Regions from separate parts of the Dactylosporangium sp. NPDC049742 genome, predicted to be linked through region 4. Evidence: riboswitches for the same ligand, from Rfam matches in the RefSeq annotation. Region 4 holds a riboswitch; each other region holds the start of a gene.

Region 1 (5,196 bases), on a different contig from region 4:
CGACGTCGGAGGTGACGGTGATCCGCACCAGGTTGCCCTTGGTGACCTCGACCCGGCCGGTCGGCGGCGTCACCTTCTTCTTCGCGACGGTGACGACGATCTCCTTGTCGAAGGTCGCGATTGGCGACGGCGGTGCCGAGGAGGTTCCCGCGGTCGGTGACGGCGCGTCGGTACCGGCGGCGGCGGCCGTCGCGGTCGTGGTGGACGGCGCCGGCGCAGGTGTTGCAGGGTCGGCGGAGCACCCCGTGAGGGCCAGGACGAGTGCGGCGGCGAGGACGGTGGCACGAGCTGCAGGCACGAAAAGGCTCCCGAGGTGACGGGGGGTTTGTCAGGGCTGTGAATTTAGCGTCTTGTCGCTCATGGGGGAACCCGGCATCATGTGCCGATGCGATCGGTCCGTGTCGGTGCGTCGAAGATCGCGGTGCTGGCGCTCGTCGCCGTGCTCGGCGTCGTGCTGCCCGCACATCCTGCCTCAGCCCACGGCCAGCTGGCCATGTCCGACCCGGTGCAGGACAGCACCGTCGACAAGCCGCGCGCCGAGGTGGCGCTGTACTTCACCGAGCAGCCGGCCTCGTTCGCCTGGTTCACGGTCACCGCGCCGTCCGGGCTGCGGGTCGAGGGCGGCTGGCGGACCGGGGAGCCGAAGCGCCTGGACAAGCCCGTCCAGGAGTACTTCATGGTCGACGGGAAGTTCGAGCCCAGGTCGTACAACACCGGCTTCCCGGCACTCGTCCCGGTGTCGCACTGGCCTGAGCAGGGCCTCTACACGGCCGCCTACCAGACGGTCGCCTCCGACGGGGAGGCCGTGAAGGGGCAGCTGCGGTTCACCTACAGCGGCCCGGTGACGCCGGCGCCGGCGGGCTGGACCGCGCCGACCGCCGGCCCGTCCGAGGCGCTGACCCGGGCGCTCAACAAGGAGGGCGCCCCACCGGCGACGGTCGGGCCGACCCAGGGCCCGCAGCAGGCACAGCCGCCGGTGTCGGCGCCGGCGCCGGTGAAGACGCCGTTCGTGCTCACCGACTGGCTGATCCCGGCGCTGCTCATCGTGGGCGTCGGCCTCATGATCGGGCTCGCCGCCCGGCGCGCGCCGGTGCAGCCGGAGAAGAAACGCCGCAAGGCCGCCCTCCGCTGAGGAGGACGGCCGCGACGGCACCGGTCAGCCGGTGGTGGTCCCGCAGGTCGCCTGGATCTGCGCGGTGAGCCGCTCGGCGAAGGCCGGGTCGGCGACGACCCGCTGCTGGTACTGCTCGACCTGCGCGTCGGCCAGCCCCGTGTACAGGGGTTTGCTGGCGTACGCGGCGGCCATCGCCGCCGGGTCCGTGTAGACCCGCGACTGGACCGAGCACAGGTGCGCCGCGGTCGTGTCCAGGAAGATCGTCTCCATCCGTTCGGGTGTCAACGACGCGCTGGCGGACGGTCCGGCCGCCGACGGTGCGGAGATCTTCGCCGGGGTCTTCGAGCCCTCGTCGCCGCAGCCCGCCAGGCCGGCGGTGACCGCGAGGGCGGCGATGGTGAGCAGCACACGCGAGCGGATCATGTCAGCGTCCTCCTCAGACGACGACCAGCGTGAGGTCGTTGGTGTCGGTGATGCCGCCGTACGTCTGCTTGACCGTCAGCTTGTAGGTGCCCACCGCCACGTTCGTGGCGTCGAACTTCACGGCGGCGAAGTCGTCGGTGCCGACGGCCAGCGCCGCGGCCTGGTTGGGCTGGGTGTACGCGCGCTCCTGCGGGTAGCTCACGACCAGGCCGGTCGGGCCGCCGGAGACGGTGATGCGCAGGTCGTCGACGCCGCCCTTGCGCGCCTGGAACACCAGCTGCGACCAGACCGGGGTCTTCTTCGGCACCGTCACCGTCGACGTCTTCTGGGTGACGGCGTCCCCGGTGACCGACACGACCGGCAGGGTCGCGACCTGCGATCCGGTGCGCTTCGTGCCGGTGCAGGTGGTCGCGCCGTCGGCCTTCTCGGTGTACGAGTAGTTCAGCGTCACCGGGTTCAGCGACACGAGCTTGTTCGTGGCGACGCTGATGTTGAACGCGATGTAGTCCACGCGCCCGGCCGCGAGCGAGTCACCCTTCGACAGTGACGAGTAGCTCTGCGTGTTCGACGGGTACGTGATGGTGAGACCCGGCCCCGATGCGGTGACCCGCACGTCGCAGACGTCGCCGGCGGCGCCCCACAGGGTGCCCACCCAGCCCGACTGCCCCGGCAGCATCGGCGCGAGCAGCGGCACCACCAGGCCCAGGTCCGGGGTCGCGGCGCTGGCCGGCGCCGCGGCGGGAAGGATGGCGGCCGCGCCGGCGGCGCAAGCTAGGGCGATCGAGGCTGAACGGCGCATCGGAGAGGTCCTTCTCTGTTGATGATGGCTGCCTGTGACGAATTCCAGATCGGCCGGGCCGGCGGCCGGTTGAGCTAGCCGGTGAGCGCTATCCAGGTGTCGTACTGGTGCACCGCGATTCCCTCGAACGCGGCGTAGCGCTGCGCGGCCCGGTCGACGTCGCTGAGCGTGGCCCGCATGGCGCTGTCCGTGCCGCCGTGGAACGTGCAGTACGCGCAGTCACCGAGCGCCTGCGTCTCCGCGCCCAGCCGGGCCGGTTTCGCCGCCTTCCCGGCCCGCCGCAGCAGGTCGTCGGCGACGCCGAGCATCGAGTTGCCGCCGGTCGCGGTGTTGCGGTAGCTCATCACCGTGACGCCGTCGACCCGGGCGAGCACGGCGTCGGCCAGGTTCTCCCCGCCGGCCTGGACCGTCGGCAGCCAGAAGGGCACGTCGAGCTCGACCGGCGGGCCGATCAGCGCCAGCTGGTCCAGCAGCCGCAGCAGCTGCGGTACGAGCGCCGCCTGCCGCTCCTCCCAGGCCGGCAGCAGGTAGGGCTCGACGTCGACGTGCAGCCCCCGGAACAGGCCGGACGCCGCGGCGGCCCGCGCCCAGGCGAGCGCGGTCGCGTGGTCGGTCGTCCAGGCCGGCTCGCCGCCGAGCGCGTCGAGGACGATCCCGGCGTCGTCGCACAGCGCACGCAACCGGGTCAGCTCCGTCACGTCGGCGCGCGGGTCGTAGTACGCGAAGATGGTCGTCACCGAGCGTGCCTTCGCCCAGTCGACGACGGCCTCCGGCTTCTCCCGCTCCCACAGCCACATGGCCCGGGTGCCCGGCGGCGCCACGCTCGTCTCCGGCGCCAGGGGTGGCAGGCGCGGCCGTACCGACGCGATGAGCAGACCCATGGTCAGCACGACGCACAGGACGGCGTGCACGACGCTCCTCCACATGTCATCTGTTCGGCCGGTCGTGCCCGGCCCGAAGGATTTGGGTCACGTTGACGTCACTGGGAGCCGTGGGACACGATGAACCCCGAGCGGTCATAGGGAGGAACCCAGTGCGAATCTGGGACGGTCCCGCCACTGTGACCGGGGAGCCACCCTCCAGCGCAAGGGCCACGGCCGCAAGCCGGAAGGTCGGGGGATGGCGGCGATCCGGGAGTCAGGAGACTCCAGCCGCTCGTGCTCCATGACCCAGCGGGCGCGGACCCGCTCGAGGAGGATGTGCCCGTGACGTCGCCGTATCCGTTCTCGGCCGTGGTCGGCCTGCCCGACCTGCGCCTGGCCCTGCTGCTCACCGCCGTGTCCCCGGCGATCGGCGGGGTGCTCGTCCGGGGTGAGAAGGGCACCGCCAAGTCGACCGTCGTGCGTGGCGTCGCCGCGCTGCTGCCGGAGGTCGACGTCGTCGCCGGCTGCCGCTTCGCCTGCGACCCCTTGGCCGCCGACCCTTCGTGCCCCGACGGCCCGCACACCGCCGGCACGCCCGCCGCCCGGCGCCGCTCCGCGCTGGTCGAGCTGCCCGTCGGCGCCACCGAGGACCGGGTCGTCGGCACCCTCGACCTGCAGCGGGCCCTCGGCGAGGGCGTGAAGGCCTACGAGCCCGGCCTGCTCGCCGCCGCACACCGGGGCGTTCTCTACGTCGACGAGGTCAACCTGCTGCCCGACCACCTCGTCGACCTGCTCCTCGACGCCGCCGCGATGGGCCGCGCCCACGTCGAGCGCGACGGGGTCTCCGTCAAGCACGCCGCCCGCTTCCTGCTCGTCGGCACCATGAACCCGGAGGAGGGCGAGCCGCGGCCGCAGCTCGTCGACCGGTTCGGCCTGGTCGTCGGCGTGGCCGCGCCCGCCACGGTCGAGCCGCGGGCCGAGGTGGTGCGGCGGCGGCTGCAGTACGAGAACGACCCCGCCGGGTTCGCCGCCCGCTACGTCGAGCAGGACGCGGCCCTGGCGGGCAGGATCGCCGCCGCCAGGCAGATCCTGCCCCGGGTCACGCTGCCGGACGCGCAGCTGGACCGGATCGCGCGGATCTGCATCGCGTACCGGGTCGACGGCCTGCGCGCCGACATCGTCGTGGCCCGCACGGCGGTCGCCGTCGCCGCCTGGCACGGCCGGACCGTCGTGACGAAGGACGACCTGCGGGACGCGGCCCGGCTCGCGCTGCCGCACCGGCGCCGCCGCGACCCCCTGGACCCGCCGGGCGCGGACCAGGAGCGCCTGGAGGAGATCCTCGACCAGGAGCTCGGCGGCCCGGACGACGCTTCCGACGACGGCGGCTCCGACACCGACGGCCCTGACGGCGGCCCTGACAGCGGCGGCCCCGATGGTGGCGGCCCGGACGGCGGCGGACCTGACGACGGCGGCGCTGACGGCAGTGGCCCGCCCCCGCCGAGCGCTTCTACCGACTCATCCGACATTTCCGGTTCGCCGGGTCCGGCCGGCGAGCCGGGTGGCCGCCCGACCCCCGAACAAACGTCGGTCGATACGTCGGGCGTCGACGGGGATGCCGGCCCCGCCACGGGCCCGGCCGGGGACCTCGCGTTCGCGCAGGCCCCGTACAAGACGCGGCTCTTGAAGATCGGTGGGAGGGCCAACCGGCAGCAGGGCTCCCACGCCGGCCGGCGCTCACCCGCGCACGGCCGGCACGGCCGCGTCGTGCGGTCCCGGCAGCCCAGCGGCAAGCTCGTCAGCCTGCACCTGCCCGACACCGTGCGCGCCGCCGCGCTGCGCGGGTCCCGCCGCGTCCACGCCCGCGACCTGCGCGAGGCGGTCAAGGTGGGCCGGGAGGCCAACCTTGTGCTGTTCGTCGTCGACGCGTCCGGGTCGATGGCGGCCCGGCAGCGGATGACCGTCGTGAAGACGGCCGTGCTGTCGCTGCTGCGCGACGC
Region 2 (5,196 bases), on a different contig from region 4:
GCCGGGCCCGCAGCATGGCGAGGACCAGGTCGACCCGCGCCTCGCCGGTCGGCGCGACGCCGAGGACGTGCAGCCCGTCGCGGATCTGGACGTCCTTGATCTCGCAGAGCCAGCCGTCGATGTGCAGGATCAGCTCGTCGAACCCGTCGTCACCGGGCCGGTCGGCCAGGCCCAGGTCGTGGTCGAGCCGCGCCGCCTGCAGCAGCGTCCAGATCTGCCCGCGGATCGCCGGCAGCTTCGCGGGGTCGAGGGCCGCGATCGTCGAGTGCTCGTCCAGGAGCTGCTCGAGGCGGGCGATGTCACCGTACGACTCGGCGCGCGCCATCGGCGGGATCAGGTGGTCGACCAGGGTGGCATGCGCCCGCCGCTTCGCCTGGGTGCCCTCACCTGGGTCGTTGACCAGGAACGGGTAGATCAGCGGCAGGTTGCCGAGGGCCGCGTCGGCGCCGCACGAGGCGGACATCCCGACCGTCTTGCCCGGCAGCCACTCGAGGTTGCCGTGCTTGCCGACGTGCACGACCGCGTGCGCGCCGAACTCGTCGGCGAGCCACCGGTACGCGGCCAGGTAATGGTGGCTCGGCGGCAGGTCGGGGTCGTGGTAGATCGCGACGGGGTTCTCCCCGAAGCCGCGCGGCGGCTGCACCATCACCACGACGTTGCCCTCGCGCAGCGCGGCGAGGACGATCTCGCCGCCGGGGTCGCGGGACGTGTCGACGAACAGCTCGCCGGGCGCCGGCCCCCAGTGCCGCTCCATCCCCTCCCGCAGGTCGGCCGGGAGCGTGTCGAACCAGCTCCGGTACCGGGCGGCGGAGATCCGGATCGGGTTGCCGCGCAGCTGGTCCTCGGTGAGCCAGTTCACGTCCTGCCCGCCGGCGGCGATGAGCGTGTGCATCAGCGCGTCGCCGTCCTTCGGGAAGCCGTCGGCGCCGACGTACCCCTGCGCGTGCATCGCCTCGAGCAGCCGCACGACGCTCGCGGGCGTGTCCAGGCCGACCGCGTTGCCGATCCGCGCGTGCTTCGTCGGGTACGCGCTGAGCATCAGCACGATCTTGCGGTCCTCGGGCCGCAGGTGCCGCAGCCGGGCGTGCGCGACCGCGGTCCCGGCGACCCGGCCGGCCCGCTCCCGGTCGGCGACGTAGACGGTGAGCCCGTCGGCGTCGATCTCCTTGAACGAGAACGGCACCGTGATGATCCGCCCGTCGAACTCCGGGATCGCGACCTGCGTCGCGGTGTCCAGCGGCGACAGCCCATCATCGTTGGCGTCCCAGGTGTCGCGGGAGCTCGTGAGGCACAGCCCCTGCAGGATCGGCACGTCGAGCGCGGCCAGGGCGCCGACGTCCCACGCCCCGTCCTCGCCGCCGGCCTGCGCGTCGGCGGGCCGGGTGCCGCCCGCGGCGAGGACCGTGACGACCAGCGCGTCCGCCTGCCGCAGCGTGTCGAGCAGCTCCGCCGGGGCGGCCCGCAGCGACGAGGCGAACACCGGCAGCGGCCGGCCGCCCGCGTCCTCGACGGCCTCGCAGAGCGTCTCCACGAACGCGGTGTTTCCCGCCAGGTGGTGCGCCCGGTAGTAGATGATCCCGACGGTCGGGCCGTCAGCCGTGGACTCCCGGTCCAGCACGCCCCACGCGGGGGTCTGCACCGGCGGCGCGAACCCGTGGCCGGTCAGCAGGACCGTGTCGGAGAGGAAGTTGTGCAGCTCGGCGAGGTTGGCGGGGCCGCCCTCGGTGAAGTAGGCGTGGGCCTCCGCGGCGACGCCGGCGGGCACCGTCGAGTGGCGCATCAGCTCCGCGTCGGGCAGCGACTCACCGCCGAGCAGCACCACCGGCGCCGGCAGGCGCAGCAGCGTGTCGAACCCCTCCTGCCAGTCGCGGTAGCCGCCCAGGAACCGCACCACGACCAGGTCGGCGCCGTCGGCCAGGGCCGGCAGCTCCGCCACGGTGAGGCGGGACGGGTTGGCCAGCCGGAACGCCGCGCCGCTCGCACGGGCGCTGAGCAGGTCGGTGTCGGACGTCGACAGCAGCAGGATCACGCCGGGGTCCTCCCTCGGGGTCCGCGCCCCAAGTCGGTCGGGAAAGGTTCCGGCGGCGGAGAGTCTCCTGGCTCCCGGATCGGCGCTCGCCTCCGGCCTTCCCGGGCTCGCACCCGGTGGCCGTCGTCTCCGGCCTCCGGGGCGCTGGGCCCGGTGGCCGTCGTCGGAGGTCCACTCCCCGGTCACAGTGGCGGGACCGTGCCGGATTCACACCGGCTTCCTCCACACGTCGCCGTACAGCACCGCCAACTCTGCCGGTCACGGCTTCCTTGAGTCAAGCTCGCCCGACCCACCTTGGGGTCGGCTTCCTTGGGTCGGGCGGGGTGCTGCGCAGTAGTATCCGGCGCGTGCAGGCTGCCAGTGGACGCGACGCTCCGGACCGGTGCCCGGGTGCCGTGCAGGTCCACGCGGCGGCCGACGGTGGCCTGGCCCGCGTCCGGCTGCCCGGCGGGCGGCTGCCCGTCCCCGCCCTCGCGGTCCTCCGCACCGCCGCCGCGGACCTCGGCGACCCCGCCCTGGAGCTCACCTCGCGCGGAAACGTGCAGATCAGAGGGCTGCGGCCGGACGCGTCGCCGGAGCTGGCGGCCAGGCTCACCACCGCGGGGCTGCTGCCGTCGGACACCCACGAGCGGGTCCGCAACATCATCGCCAGCCCGCTCAGCGGCCGCGACGGCCTCGGCGAGCTGGACGTGCGGCCGGTGGTGGCCGCGTTCGACGCCGGGCTGTGCGCCGACCCCGCGCTGGCGGCGCTGCCCGGCCGGTTCCTGGTGACCGTCGACGACGGGCGCGGCGACGTGTCCCCGCTCGGCGGCGACGTCGGCCTGCACGGCGACCGCCTCCTCCTCGCCGGGCTGCCCACCGCGGGCCGGGCCGGGGAGAACCCCGCTGAGCTGCTGCTCCGGGCGTCCCGGGCGTTCCTGGACGAGCGCGCGGCGCAGGGCGGCACCGCGTGGCGGCTGGCCGAGCTGGCCGACGGCCCGGCCCGGGTCGCGGATCGCCTGGGGTTCGCCCTCGGTACAGCCGTCGACCAGTTCGCAGGCTCGCCCGGGCCGGCGGTCGGACGGACCCCGCAGGTCGGGGGACTGGTGGCGCTGACGGTGGTCGTACCACTCGGGCTGCTGACACCGGAGCAGTCGGCGGCGCTCGTCGCGGCGGCGCCGGGGGAGATCATCGTCACGCCGTGGCGGACCGTCGTCGTGCCCGACGTGCCGGTCGAAGAAGCTGGACGTCTCGAGTCACTGCTGACGACCGCCGGCCTCGGCACCGACCCCGCGACGCCGTGGGCCGGGGTCACGGCGTGCGCCGGCCGGCCCGGCTGCGCGAAGGCCCTCGCCGACGTGCGCGCCGACGCCCGCGCGGCCGTCCTCGGCGGTCTCGACCATGCGTTGCCGGTGCACTGGGTCGGCTGCGAACGGCGCTGCGGCGCACCGAAGGGAAGGCACGTGGAGATGCTCGCGACCGCCGACGGCTACCGGGTGCTGTCATGACGGCTCAGGAGTCCGTCGCAGACGGCGCCGTCCAGGGCGGCGCCTCCGGTGCCGTCGCGGGCGGCGCCTCCGGTTTCGTCACGGACGGTGGCTTTGGGTCCGTCATGGACGGTGGCTTCGACTACGTCAAGGACGGCGCGGAGATCTACCGGCGGTCGTTCGCGACGATCCGCGCCGAGGCCGACCTGTCCGCGCTGCCCGCCGACGTCGCCCAGGTCACCGTCCGCATGATCCACGCGTGCGGCATGGTCGACCTCGCCGGTGACGTCGGGTACAGCGCGGACGTCGTGCGCCTCGCCCGCGCCGCCCTGCGCGACGGCGCCCCGATCCTGTGCGACGCGGAGATGGTCGCCTCCGGCGTGACCCGCGCCAGGCTGCCCCGCGACAACGAGGTCCTGTGCACGCTGCGCGACCCGCGGGTCCCGGCGCTCGCCCACGAGCTGGGCACCACCCGCAGCGCCGCCGCCCTCGACCTGTGGGGCCCGCGGCTCGACGGCGCGGTCGTCGCCATCGGCAACGCGCCGACGGCGCTGTTCCGGCTCCTGGAGATGATCGCGGCCGGCGCGCCCCGGCCCGCGGCCGTGCTGGGCATCCCCGTCGGGTTCATCGGCGCGGCCGAGTCGAAGGTCGCGCTCGCGGCGTCGGACCTGCCGCACCTGGTCGTGCACGGCCGCCGGGGCGGCAGCGCGATGACGGCCGCCGCCGTCAACGCCATCGCGGACGAGAAGGAATGACCACAGTGGACACCGGTCGGTTGTACGGCGTAGGACTCGGCCCCGGCGACCCGGAGCTCGTGACGGTGAAGGCGGCCCGGCTCATCGCCGCGGCACCCGTCGTCGCGTTCCACAGCGCCCGCCACGGGCGCAGCATCGCCCGGTCGATCGCCGCGCCGTACCTGCGCGACGGCCAGATCGAAGAGGCGCTCGTCTACCCGGTCACCACCGAGGAGGTCCGCGACTACCGGGCCCTCATCGAGGAGCACTACGACGCGTGGGCGGCCCGGCTCGCCGCGCACCTCGACGCCGGCCGTGACGTGGTCGTGCTCTGCGAGGGCGACCCGTTCTTCTACGGCTCGTACATGCACATGCACAAGCGGCTGTCGCACGCCTATGCGACGGAGGTCGTGCCGGGCGTCACCTCGGTCTCGGGCGCGTCCGCGGTGCTCGGCCGCCCCCTCGTCGAGCGCGACGAGGTGCTCACCGTGCTGCCCGGCACGCTGCCCGTCGAGGACCTGGCCGCGCGGCTCGCCAGTACCGACTCCGCCGCCGTCATGAAGCTCGGCCGCACGTTCGGGGCCGTCCGGGACGCCCTGGAGCGCGCCGGCCGCCTCGACGACGCCTGGTACGTCGAGCGCGCCACCACCGCCAACGAGCGCGTCGCCCCTCTGTCCACTGTGGACCCGGCCGAGGTGCCGTACTTCTCCCTCGCCCTGCTGCCGAGCCGCATGCACGAGGAGACGGCGTCGGCGCTGCGGTCCACGCCGCCCGCGGTCGCCGCCGGCGAGGTCGTCGTCGTCGGGCTCGGCCCGGCCGGCCGGGACTGGCTCACCCCCGAGGCCCTGGCCGCGGTCGAGGCCGCCTCCGACCTCGTCGGATACGCCCCGTACCTGGCCCGGATCCCGGCCAACCCCCGCCAGCGCCGGCACGCCTCCGACAACAAGGTCGAGTCGGAGCGCGCCGA
Region 3 (5,196 bases), on a different contig from region 4:
GGCGCCGAGACGGGGTTCGGGGATGGTGGTCACTGGCAGGCCTCGCACGACTCGGGGTTTTCCAGGGAGCAGGCGACGGCCTCGGCGGGCGGCGCGACGAGGGAGACAGTGGCCTGCTGGATCCGGGTCGCCGGCCGGGACCGCAGGTAGTAGGTGGTCTTCAGCCCGCTCTTCCAGGCGTGCAGGTACATCGAGGACAGCTTGCCGATCGTCGGTGCGGCCAGGAACAGGTTCAGCGACTGGGACTGGTCGATGTACGGCGCGCGGGCCGCGGCGAGGTCGATGAGGGCCCGCTGGGGCAGCTCCCACGCGGTGCGGAACAGCGAGCGCACGTCCTCGGGCAGGCCGTCGACCGCCTGCACGGACCCTTCGGCCCGCTTGATCTGCTCGCGGACCGCGGCCGTCCACAACCCGCGGGCCTTGAGCTCCCGGACCAGGTAGGTGTTGACCTGCAGGAACTCGCCGGACATGGTTTCGCGTTTGAACAGGTTGGACACCTGCGGCTCGATGCACTCGTAGCAGCCGGCGATCGAGGCGATCGTCGCCGTCGGCGCGATCGCGACGAGCAGCGAGTTGCGCAGTCCGTGCGCCGCGATCCGGGCCCGCAGCGCCGCCCACCGCCCGGGCTGTGCGGGGGTGGCGCCCCACAGGTCCGGGTGCAGCTCGCCGCGCGCCGCGCGGGTCTCGGCGAACGCCGGGTGCGGGCCGGACCGCTCCGCCAGCTCGGCGGACGTCTCGGCGGCGGTCAGGAGGATCTCCTCCTGGACCCGGGTGGACAGGTCCCGCGCCGCCTCCGAGTCGAACGGCAGCCGGAGCGTGAAGAACGCGTCCTGCAGGCCCATCAGGCCGAGGCCGACCGGCCGCCAGCGCGGGTTCGACGCGGCGGCCTGCGCCGCCGGGTAGTAGTTGATGTCGATGACCCGGTCGAGGAACACGACGGCGGTTCGGACGGTGTCGCGCAGCCGCTGCCAGTCGACGCCGTCGGCGGTGACGTGCGCGCCGAGGTTGATCGAGCCGAGGTTGCACACGGCGGTCTCGTCGTCGCTGTTGACCTCGAGGATCTCGGTGCACAGGTTCGACAGGTGGATGGTGTTGCCGGGCGAACCGGTCTGGTTCGACAGCGCGTTGGAGCGGTCCTTGAACGTCATCCACCCGTTGCCGGTCTGGGCGAGGGTGCGCATCATCCGGGCGTACAGGTCACGGGCCTTGACCGTCCTGACCGCCCGCTGCTCGGCGGCGCGGTAGGCGTCGTCGAACGCCGCGCCGTGCAGGTCGGGCAGCTCCGGCGCGTCGGACGGGTCGATGAGCGACCAGTCGGCGTCGGCCTCGACCCGGCGCATGAACTCGTCCGGGATCCAGTTGGCCAGGTTCAGGTTGTGCGTGCGCCGGGACTCCTCGCCGGTGTTGTCCCGCAGCTCCAGGAACTCCTCGATGTCCGGGTGCCACGGCTCCAGGTACACGCACGCGGCGCCCTTGCGCCGGCCGCCCTGGTTCACCGCCGCGACCCCGGCGTCGAGGGTCTTCAGGAAGGGCACGATCCCGTTGGACCTGCCGTTGGTGCCGCGGATGAGCGCGCCCCGGCCGCGGACCCGCGTCCAGGAGATGCCGATGCCGCCGGAGAACTTCGACAGCTTCGCGACCTGGTGGTAGCGCTCGTAGATCGAGTCGAGCTCGTCGCGGGGCGAGTCGACCAGGAAGCAGGAGGACATCTGGGTGTGCCGGGTGCCGGAGTTGAACAGCGTCGGCGAGCTCGGCAGGTACGCCAGGGACGACATGAGCCGGTAGAAGCCGACGGCCTCGGACGGCGTCCGCGACAGCCCGCAGGCCACGCGCAGCAGCCAGTACTGCGGCGTCTCCACGACGAGGCGGCTGGTCGGGTGGCGCAGCAGGTACCGGTCGGCGACCGTCCGCAGCCCGAAGTACTCGAACCGCAGGTCACCGTCCGGGTCGACGGCGTCGTCGAGCTCGCGGGCGTGGCGGGCCACGAACGCCGCCGTCTCGTCGCCGATCAGCCCCAGGCCGTGGGCGTGGCGGATCGACTGGCTGAAGCCGGCCACGCCCTGCCCGCGGACCTCCTTGCCGACGTACGCGGCGAGCAGCCGCGCCGCGAGCCTCGAATACTGCGGTTCCTCGCCGATGAGCTCGGCGGCGGTCTGGATCGACAGCTTGTCCAGCTCCGCGGTGGTGGCGCCGTCGTACAGGCCGCTGATCGTCCTGGTCGCCACCCGCAGCGGGTCGACCTCGTCGAGGCCGCCGACCCACCGTTCGACCGCCTTGACGATCTTGCCGACGTCGACCGGCTCCAGGTCGCCGTCGCGGTTGCGGACCCGCATCGCATGCCGGCGTGGCTCCGCCGTCGTGACCGTCACTGGCTCTCTCCTCGCGAGCTCGTTCCAGTGGATCCGAGGTCGCGGGGACGCCGAACGGCGCGCACGGCGGGTCGCCCGGCCGTGAACCGTTCATGGTGGCGTCGGCCGTCCCGCGCGGCCTCGAAGCCGCCACGCACAGGGTGTGCGTGGCGCGCTGGCAGGTCTTCGGACTCGCGGGCGTGACCACGGATGGTCGCCTACTGGCCGTCACTTCCCAGGCCGGATGGCCCAGTGTGCTCGACGGCGGTCGTTCCCACTCACCGCTGCGGGGCAGTCCCGGACTCGCACCGGGTTCCCTCTTGCCTCGACCCGGCCCCGCTGGGGGACCGGCTCGAACCAGCTGCGTCGAGCACCATATCTAGGGTCGCCGGGAATTGCACACACCACATGTCGGTGCGGCGTGTTGTGATCTTCACATTCCGCGGGCGGCCGTCCCGTGACAGCCGTGCCGACGTGTCGCGGGACCGGCCCGAGCCCTTGAAGGTTGCCGATTCCTCTGGCAGTCTCGTCATGCCGCCGCGATGTTAGCGCTCACTTCACTCGTCACCCCCGTAGTGCGGGCGCGTCGCGCAGGCATGTTAACGCTCACAGAGCCACCGCCGCCGTCACGGTTCGAAAGGATCACACCCCATGCCCCACCCCAGCGTCAGCCGCCGCCGGCTGCTGCAGACCACCGGCGCCGTCGCCGCCGCCTCGGCGGCCGCGCCCCTGCTCGGCGCCCCGACCGCCGCGGGCGCCGCCCTCGCCCCGGCACGCGCCGACATCGGCGTCTCGGCCTACGCGTTCGACCTCGGGCAGGTGCGGCTGAGCACCGGCCGCTTCCTGGACAACCAGAACCGGACCCTGGCCTACCTGCGCTTCGTCGACGTCAACCGGCTCGTCTACAACTTCCGGGCCAACCACCGGCTGTCCACCGCCGGCGCCGCCGCGACCGGCGGCTGGGACGCGCCGAACTTCCCGTTCCGCACCCACATGCAGGGCCACCTGCTGACCGCCTGGGCCCAGGCCTACGCCGTGCTCGGCGACACCACCTGCCGCGACAAGGCCAACGCCATGGTCGCCGCGATGGCCGCCTGCCAGGCCAACAACGCCGCCGCCGGCTTCAACACCGGCTACCTGTCCGGCTTCCCGGAGTCCGACTTCACCGCCCTGGAAGCCGGCAACCTGAGCAACGGCAACGTTCCCTGGTACTGCATCCACAAGACCCTCGCCGGCCTGCTCGACGTGTGGCGCCTGATCGGCTCGACCCAGGCCCGGGACGTGCTGCTCGCCCTCGCCGGCTGGGTCGACTGGCGCACGGGCCGGTTGTCCGCCTCGCAGATGCAGACCACGCTGGGCGTCGAGTTCGGCGGCATGAACGCGGTCCTCGCCGACCTGTACCAGCAGACCGGCGACGCGCGCTGGCTCACCGCCGCGCAACGCTTCGACCACAACGCCGTCTTCAACCCCCTGGCCTCGAACACCGACGCGCTCAACGGGCTGCACGCCAACACCCAGGTGCCGAAGTGGATCGGCGCCGCCCGCGAGTACAAGGCGACCGGCACCACCCGCTACCGGGACATCGCCGTCAACGCCTGGAACATCGCGGTCAACGCCCACACGTACGTCATCGGCGGCAACAGCCAGGCCGAACACTTCCGCGGCCCGAACGCGATCGCGGGCTTCCTCACCAACGACACGGCCGAGCAGTGCAACACGTACAACATGCTGAAACTGACGAAGGAGCTCTGGCTGCTGGACCCGAACAACGCCGGCTACTTCGACTTCTACGAGCGGGCGCTGCTCAACCACCTCATCGGCGCCCAGAACCCCGCCGACAGCCACGGCCACGTCACCTACTTCACCCCGCTGCGGGCCGGCGGCCGGCGCGGCGTCGGCCCGGCGTGGGGCGGCGGCACGTGGAGCACCGACTACGACAGCTTCTGGTGCTGCCAGGGCACCGGCGTCGAGACGAACACGAAGCTGATGGAGTCCATCTACTTCTACAACGGCACCACGCTGACGGTGAACCTGTTCGCGCCGTCGGTGCTCACCTGGAGCCAGCGCGGGATCACGGTCACGCAGACGACCAGCTACCCGGTCAGCGACACAACCACGCTGCAGGTCACCGGCAGCGTCGGCGGGTCGTGGACGATGCGGATCCGCATCCCCTCGTGGACGTCCGGCGCCACCGTCAGCGTCAACGGCACCGTGCAGAACATCGCCACGGCCCCCGGCACCTACGCGGCGCTGACCCGGTCATGGACCTCCGGCGACACCGTCACCGTCCGCCTGCCGATGGCCGTGGCGGTCCGCCCCGCCAACGACAACGCCAACGTCGTCGCCGTCACCTACGGCCCGGTCGTGCTCGCCGGCAACTACGGCAACACCACGCTGTCCGCGCTGCCGGCGCTGAACACCTCGTCGATCACGCGGACCAGCACGAGCTCGCTCGCGTTCACCGCGACCGCGAACGGCACCAACGTCGGCCTCGGCGCCTTCCAGGACGCCCACGGCTTCAACTACACCGTCTACTGGAGCGCCAACGGCGCCTCCACCAGCTCGCCGGACCACCGTCTGGTGAACGCCGCCAGCGGGCTGGTCCTCGGCATCCAGAACATGTCCACCGCCGACGGCGGCCTGGCGCTGCAGTGGACCGACAACGGCACCGCCGACCACAACTGGGAGGTCGTCGTCGACGGCAGCGCCGTTCGGCTGCGCAACATCAACAGCGGCAAAGTCCTCGGCATCCAGAACATGTCGACCACCGCCGGCGCCGTCGCGCTGCAGTGGACCGACAACGGCACCGCCGACCACCGCTGGACCGTCGTGGACAACGGCGACGGCG
Region 4 (5,196 bases):
TCGGCGAGCACGAACGCGCCCAGGCACAGCCCGACCACGGTGGCGCCCTCGTCGTGCGCGCGGCGGAGCCGGTCGAGGATGCCGGGCGCGACCGGCGCGCCGCCGGGCACCCGCCAGCCGGGCACGACGACGACGCCGGCGGTGTCGAGGTCGTCGAGGTCGTGCGGGGCGGTGAGGGCGATGCCGGCCGTCGTCGCCAGGGGGCCGGGGTGCTCCCCCACGGTCCGCACGTCGAAGACGGCCGCGACGCCGAACACCCGGGGCGCCACGGCGACCTCCAGCATCGGCGCGCCGTCGCCGATGAGCACCCCGACCGTCGTCGCCGAGCGCGTCATGGCTCGATCGTATCGGAGGATGGCGTTCCAGCCACTGCCGGCGGGCGCCGGGACCGGCGAAGGTGAAGCCATGACGATGCAGTTCCAGCGATTCGGCGGCCCGACCGTGGTGTTCGGCGTCGGTGGCGTCACGTTCATCACCGACCCCACGTTCGACCCGCCCGGGCAGTACCCGCTCGGCAGCCGCGTGCTGACCAAGACCGAGCCCGCTGCCGGCACCCCTGAGGACGCCGGCGCCGTCGACGTCGTGCTGCTCTCGCACGACCAGCACCCCGACAACCTCGACACCCTCGGTCGTGCGTTCGCGGCGTCGGTACCGGTGGTGCTCAGCACCCCGGCGGCGGCCGCCCGACTGGGCGGCCAGGTCACCGACCTGGAGCCGTGGTCCCACACCGACCTGCCCCGCCCCGGCGGCGACGGCCACGTGCGGGTCACCGCCGTCCCCGCGCAGCACGGCCCCGACGGCACCGAGCACCTCACCGGCCCGGTCACCGGGTTCGTCCTGCACGGCGACGGCCTGCCGACCGTCTACGTCAGCGGCGACAACGCGTCGCTGGACGTCGTCGCCGCGGTCGCGGAGCGCTTCCCGTCCGTCGACGTGGCGATCCTGTTCGGCGGCCGGGCCCGCACCGCGCTGCTCGGCGACGCCGACCTCACCCTCGGCGCGGCCGGGATGCTGGCGGCGGCCAGGCTCCTGGACGCGAAGACCGTGGTCCCGGTCCACGTCGACAGCTGGGCCCACTTCACCGAAGGCATCGCCGACGTCCGCGCCGCCTTCGAAACCGCGGGCAGCGCACACCTGCTGCGGTAGCACATCGAGACCGCCGCGGGCGACGCGCACCACCCCGGTAGCCGCGAGACCGCCGCGGCCGACGCGCGCCCGCCGCGGTAGCCGGGACCGGCCCGGGCCGCCGCCGGCGCTCGCGTTCCACCTCGTCGAGGACGGCCGGCTCACCACCCACTACCGGCTCTGTGTGCCCTGAGCCCCGGCGGTCCGCAATCGCCGCGGCCCGGCCGGGCCGCCGCGTATGCTGCCGGACGGCACGAACTGAAGCGAGGTGCCCCGGGCGACCGGGGAGAATCGGGAAGCCGGTGTGAATCCGGCACGGGCCCGCCGCGGTGATCGGGGAGCTGCCGTCCATGCGCACCAGCGGTGCGCGGTCACTGGCCCCAGGGCTGGGAAGGCGGACGGTGCAGGCGTTGATCCGAGAGTCCGAAGACCGGCCTCGCGGTCACCGGCCGTCCGTGACGGGCGGCCACGAGCAGCGGGAGCCTGCCCTGATGAGCACCGACCTGTACGACGTCGTGCACCGCCGCCGCGACGTGCGCGGCCAGTTCAACGGCGCGCCGATCCCCGGCGACGTCCTCGACCGCGTGCTGGGCGCCGCCCACGCCGCGCCGAGCGTCGGCCTGTCCCAGCCGTGGGACTTCGTCCTCGTCCGCGACCCCGCCCTGCGCGGCGCCTTCCACGACCACGTCCGCACCGAACGCGACACGTTCGCCGCGACGCTGGACGCCGACCGGGCCGCGGCCTTCGCCCGCATCAAGATCGACGGTGTGCTGGAGTCGACCCTGTCGGTGGTCGTCACGTACGACCCCGGCCGCGGCGGCCCGGCGGTCCTCGGCCGGCACGCGATCGCCGACGCCGGCCTCTACTCCGTCTGCCTCGCCATCCAGAACCTGTGGCTGGCCGCGACCGCGGAGGGGCTCGGCGTCGGCTGGGTGTCGTTCTACCGCGAGCCGTTCGTCCGTGAGCTGCTGGGCGTCCCGGCCGGCATCCGCCCGGTCGCGTGGCTGTGCCTGGGCCCGGTGACCCACCTGGAGTCCGTCCCCGACCTGGAGCGGCACGGCTGGCGCCGCCGGGCCCCGCTCGCCGACGCCGTGCACCACGACCGCTGGTGACCGGCGCCGCGCGGGGCGGGCACAGCGCCGGGCGGGACCGGGGCCGGGGCGGGGCTCAGAGCAGCGCGGCGAGCTGCTGGCAGGTCGGGCGGGCCTCCAGGTGCAGGCGGGCGACGTTGAGCCCGTCGCTGCCGAGCACCGCGAGCAGCGTGCTGCCGTCCACGGCGTACACGGTGAAGTAGCCGCCGTCGTTGCGCATGGTCGCGTCCCGGAACGGTGACTGCCCCAGCACCAGCGCCACCTGCCGGCCCAGGCCGAACGTCGTCGCCGCCAGCGCGGCCGCGTCGTGCGGCTCGGTGCCTCCGCCGGCGTCGTACGCGCCCAGGTCATAGGTGACCAGCAGGCCGTCGACGCCGGCGAGCACGCTGCCGCGGACCCCCGGCACGCGCAGGCGCAGGTCCGCCATCGCGGCGCGCACCGGGGACAGGGCGGCGTCGAGCGGCTCCGGCCGCGCGCCCAGCCGCGGCTGCTGCAGCTGACCGACGCCGCCGCCGCCGGGCTCGAGGCTCTCCCTGCGCGGCAGGCCGTCCGCGTCGGGGGCGCCGCCGAAGAAGCTGGACGTCACAGTTCGAGGCCCTCTTCGATCGCGCGCAGCTGGTGGCGGGCCAGCGCGAGGTTGGCGCGCGCCTTCGCGAGCGCGACGTACAGGAACAGCCCGTGGCCGTTGCGGGAGTGCAGCGGCCGGATGATGTGGTACTGGCTGTCGAGCGTGATGAGGATGTCCTCGATCGGCTCGCCGAGACCGAGCATCTCGATGGTGCGCAGCTTCGCCCGTACGACGTCGGTGTTGCCGGCCGCGGCCACCGTGATGTCGAAGTCGGCGCCGCCGCCGAGGGTGCCCAGCGTCATGCCGCTGGTGTAGTCGACGAGCGCGACCGCGAACGCCCCCTCGATGTTCATCGCGCTCTTCAGCGCGACGTCCAGGTTGTTGCTCAATCCATGCCTCCTGAGCTGGTGCGGGTGCCGCGGCCAGCCTCGCACGAAGCAATCTTTCCCCGCACCATTCGACGCAGCTTTTGGCCGGTCGGCTCATCGTCGGCTGACTTCTCAACCGATCCGCCGGTCACTGCCGGTGAGCACGCGCAACTCATAAACAGTTTTGACGGCGCAGATCGTCGCCGTCTGTTCAGCGGGGTGACCTTCGCCGGTCGTGTCCTCCTACCTTCTGCTCCAGCCCTCCGGGGTCGGCGTCAACCGGACCCGGCCACGGAGCTGGCATCCCCTCGGAGGAGGTCTCACCGTGTTCCACCGAATTACGGCGGCCGGCACCGCGCTCGTGGCGGCCCTGGCCGGCGCCTTCGCGGTGGCCGCGCCGGCGGCGGCCGTCGCGCAAGGCGCGATCCTGTACGCGGACAGTCCCGACGCGGTGGCAGGCCGCTACATCGTCACGCTGAAGGACGGCTCCACCGCGATCGCCACCCAGGCCCAGCGGCTCACCGGCCGGTTCGGCGGGCAGACCCGGCACGTGTTCGACAGCGTGCAGCGGGGCTTCTCGGCGAACATGTCCGTGCAGCAGGCGCAGCGGCTGGCCGCAGACCCGGCCGTCGCGTCGGTCGAGGCGGTCCAGCGCATCACCGTGCTCGACACCCAGAACAACCCGCCGAACTGGGGCGACGACCGCATCGACCAGCGGAGCCTGCCCCTGAACCAGGCGTTCACCTACCCGGCGAACCCGGGCCAGGGCGTCACCGTGTACGTGCTGGACACCGGCCTCAACGCGAGCCACACCGAGTTCAGCGGCCGGGTGAAGCAGGGCACCGACATCGTCGACGGGGACAGCAACCCCGCCGACTGCCACGGCCACGGCACGCACGTCGCGGGCACCGCCGTCGGCACCACGTACGGCATCGCGAAGAAGGCGAACCTCGTCTCGGTCCGCGTCCTGAACTGCCAGGGCAGCGGCACCAACGACGACCTGATCGCGGGGATCAACTGGGTGCGCACCAACGCCCAGAAGCCGGCGGTCGCGAACTACTCCATCGGCTGCGGCAGCCGGTGCAGCAGCCAGGCCATGGACAGCGCCGTGTCGAGCCTGATCAGCTCGGGCGTGCAGTTCGTGCAGGCGGCCGGCAACAACGGCGACGACGCCTGCTACTACAGCCCGCAGGGGGTCGGCGCGGCGATCACCGTCGGCAACAGCAACAGCTCCGACGCCCGCAACAGCACCAGCAACTACGGCTCGTGCCTGGACCTGTTCGCGCCGGGGACGAGCATCGTGTCGGCGTCGTACTCCAGCAACACCGGCAGCGCGACGATGACGGGCACCTCGATGGCGTCGCCGCACGTGGCCGGCGCCGCCGCGCTGTACCTCGGCGCGAACCCGAACGCGACGCCGGCGCAGGTCCGCGACGCGCTCGTGAACAACGGCACCACCGGGAAGATCACCAGCGCGGGGAGCGGCTCGCCCAACGTGCTGCTGTACACGGCGTTCATCGGCGGCGGCACGCCGACCGACCCGGCCGTGACCAACCCGGGCAACAAGAGCTCCGTCGTCGGCCAGCAGGTCGACGTGCAGGTCCAGGGCAGCGGCGGCACCACGCCGTACACCTGGAGCGCGTCCGGCCTCCCGGCCGGGCTGTCCATCGGCGCGTCGACCGGTCGGATCACCGGCAGCGCGACGACGGCGGGCACCTCGAACGTCACGGTGACCCTGAAGGACGCGGCGAACAAGACCGCGTCGGCCCAGTTCACCTGGACGGTCACCACCGGTGGCGGCGGCTGCACACCCTCGCAGCCCGTCGGCAACGGTGGCTTCGAGAGCGGCACGTCGCCGTGGACCGCGACCGCGAACGTGATCGGCACGTGGTCGCAGTACCCGGCGCGCGGCGGCACCCGCAACGCGTGGCTCAACGGCGGCGGGCAGGTGCAGACCGACACCGTCTCGCAGCCCGTCGCGGTCCCGTCCGGCTGCACGACCGTGCAGCTGCGCTTCTGGATCCGCATCACCACCGCGGAGACC

What was found. A riboswitch is a leader RNA that binds a small molecule or an ion and turns the genes downstream of it on or off. The one in region 4 is predicted to bind cobalamin.
Region 1: another riboswitch for cobalamin. It lies ahead of AB0J72_RS14140 (VWA domain-containing protein); the one in region 4 lies ahead of bluB (5,6-dimethylbenzimidazole synthase).
Region 2: another riboswitch for cobalamin. It lies ahead of cobN (cobaltochelatase subunit CobN); the one in region 4 lies ahead of bluB (5,6-dimethylbenzimidazole synthase).
Region 3: another riboswitch for cobalamin. It lies ahead of AB0J72_RS12770 (ribonucleoside-diphosphate reductase subunit alpha); the one in region 4 lies ahead of bluB (5,6-dimethylbenzimidazole synthase).

Annotation. Positions count from the first base shown of each region.
Region 1 is NZ_JBFANF010000009.1:25,034-30,229, reverse strand. Features, by position in the region: gene AB0J72_RS14165 (hypothetical protein) at 1-298, opposite strand, end outside; gene AB0J72_RS14160 (copper resistance protein CopC) at 386-1,132, shown strand; gene AB0J72_RS14155 (hypothetical protein) at 1,157-1,537, opposite strand; gene AB0J72_RS14150 (hypothetical protein) at 1,551-2,336, opposite strand; gene AB0J72_RS14145 (hypothetical protein) at 2,411-3,247, opposite strand; cobalamin riboswitch at 3,310-3,503, shown strand; gene AB0J72_RS14140 (VWA domain-containing protein) at 3,542-5,196, shown strand, end outside.
Region 2 is NZ_JBFANF010000101.1:1,755-6,950, forward strand. Features, by position in the region: gene cobN (cobaltochelatase subunit CobN) at 1-2,029, opposite strand, end outside; cobalamin riboswitch at 2,069-2,291, opposite strand; gene AB0J72_RS55415 (precorrin-3B synthase) at 2,377-3,516, shown strand; gene AB0J72_RS55420 (precorrin-8X methylmutase) at 3,621-4,250, shown strand; gene AB0J72_RS55425 (precorrin-2 C(20)-methyltransferase) at 4,247-5,196, shown strand, end outside.
Region 3 is NZ_JBFANF010000007.1:255,075-260,270, reverse strand. Features, by position in the region: gene AB0J72_RS12770 (ribonucleoside-diphosphate reductase subunit alpha) at 30-2,333, opposite strand; cobalamin riboswitch at 2,508-2,725, opposite strand; gene AB0J72_RS12765 (beta-L-arabinofuranosidase domain-containing protein) at 3,000-5,196, shown strand, end outside.
Region 4 is NZ_JBFANF010000029.1:36,696-41,891, reverse strand. Features, by position in the region: gene AB0J72_RS30875 (helix-turn-helix domain-containing protein) at 1-335, opposite strand, end outside; gene AB0J72_RS30870 (MBL fold metallo-hydrolase) at 406-1,146, shown strand; cobalamin riboswitch at 1,375-1,579, shown strand; gene bluB (5,6-dimethylbenzimidazole synthase) at 1,617-2,237, shown strand; gene AB0J72_RS30860 (roadblock/LC7 domain-containing protein) at 2,293-2,802, opposite strand; gene AB0J72_RS30855 (hypothetical protein) at 2,799-3,137, opposite strand; gene AB0J72_RS30850 (S8 family serine peptidase) at 3,478-5,196, shown strand, end outside.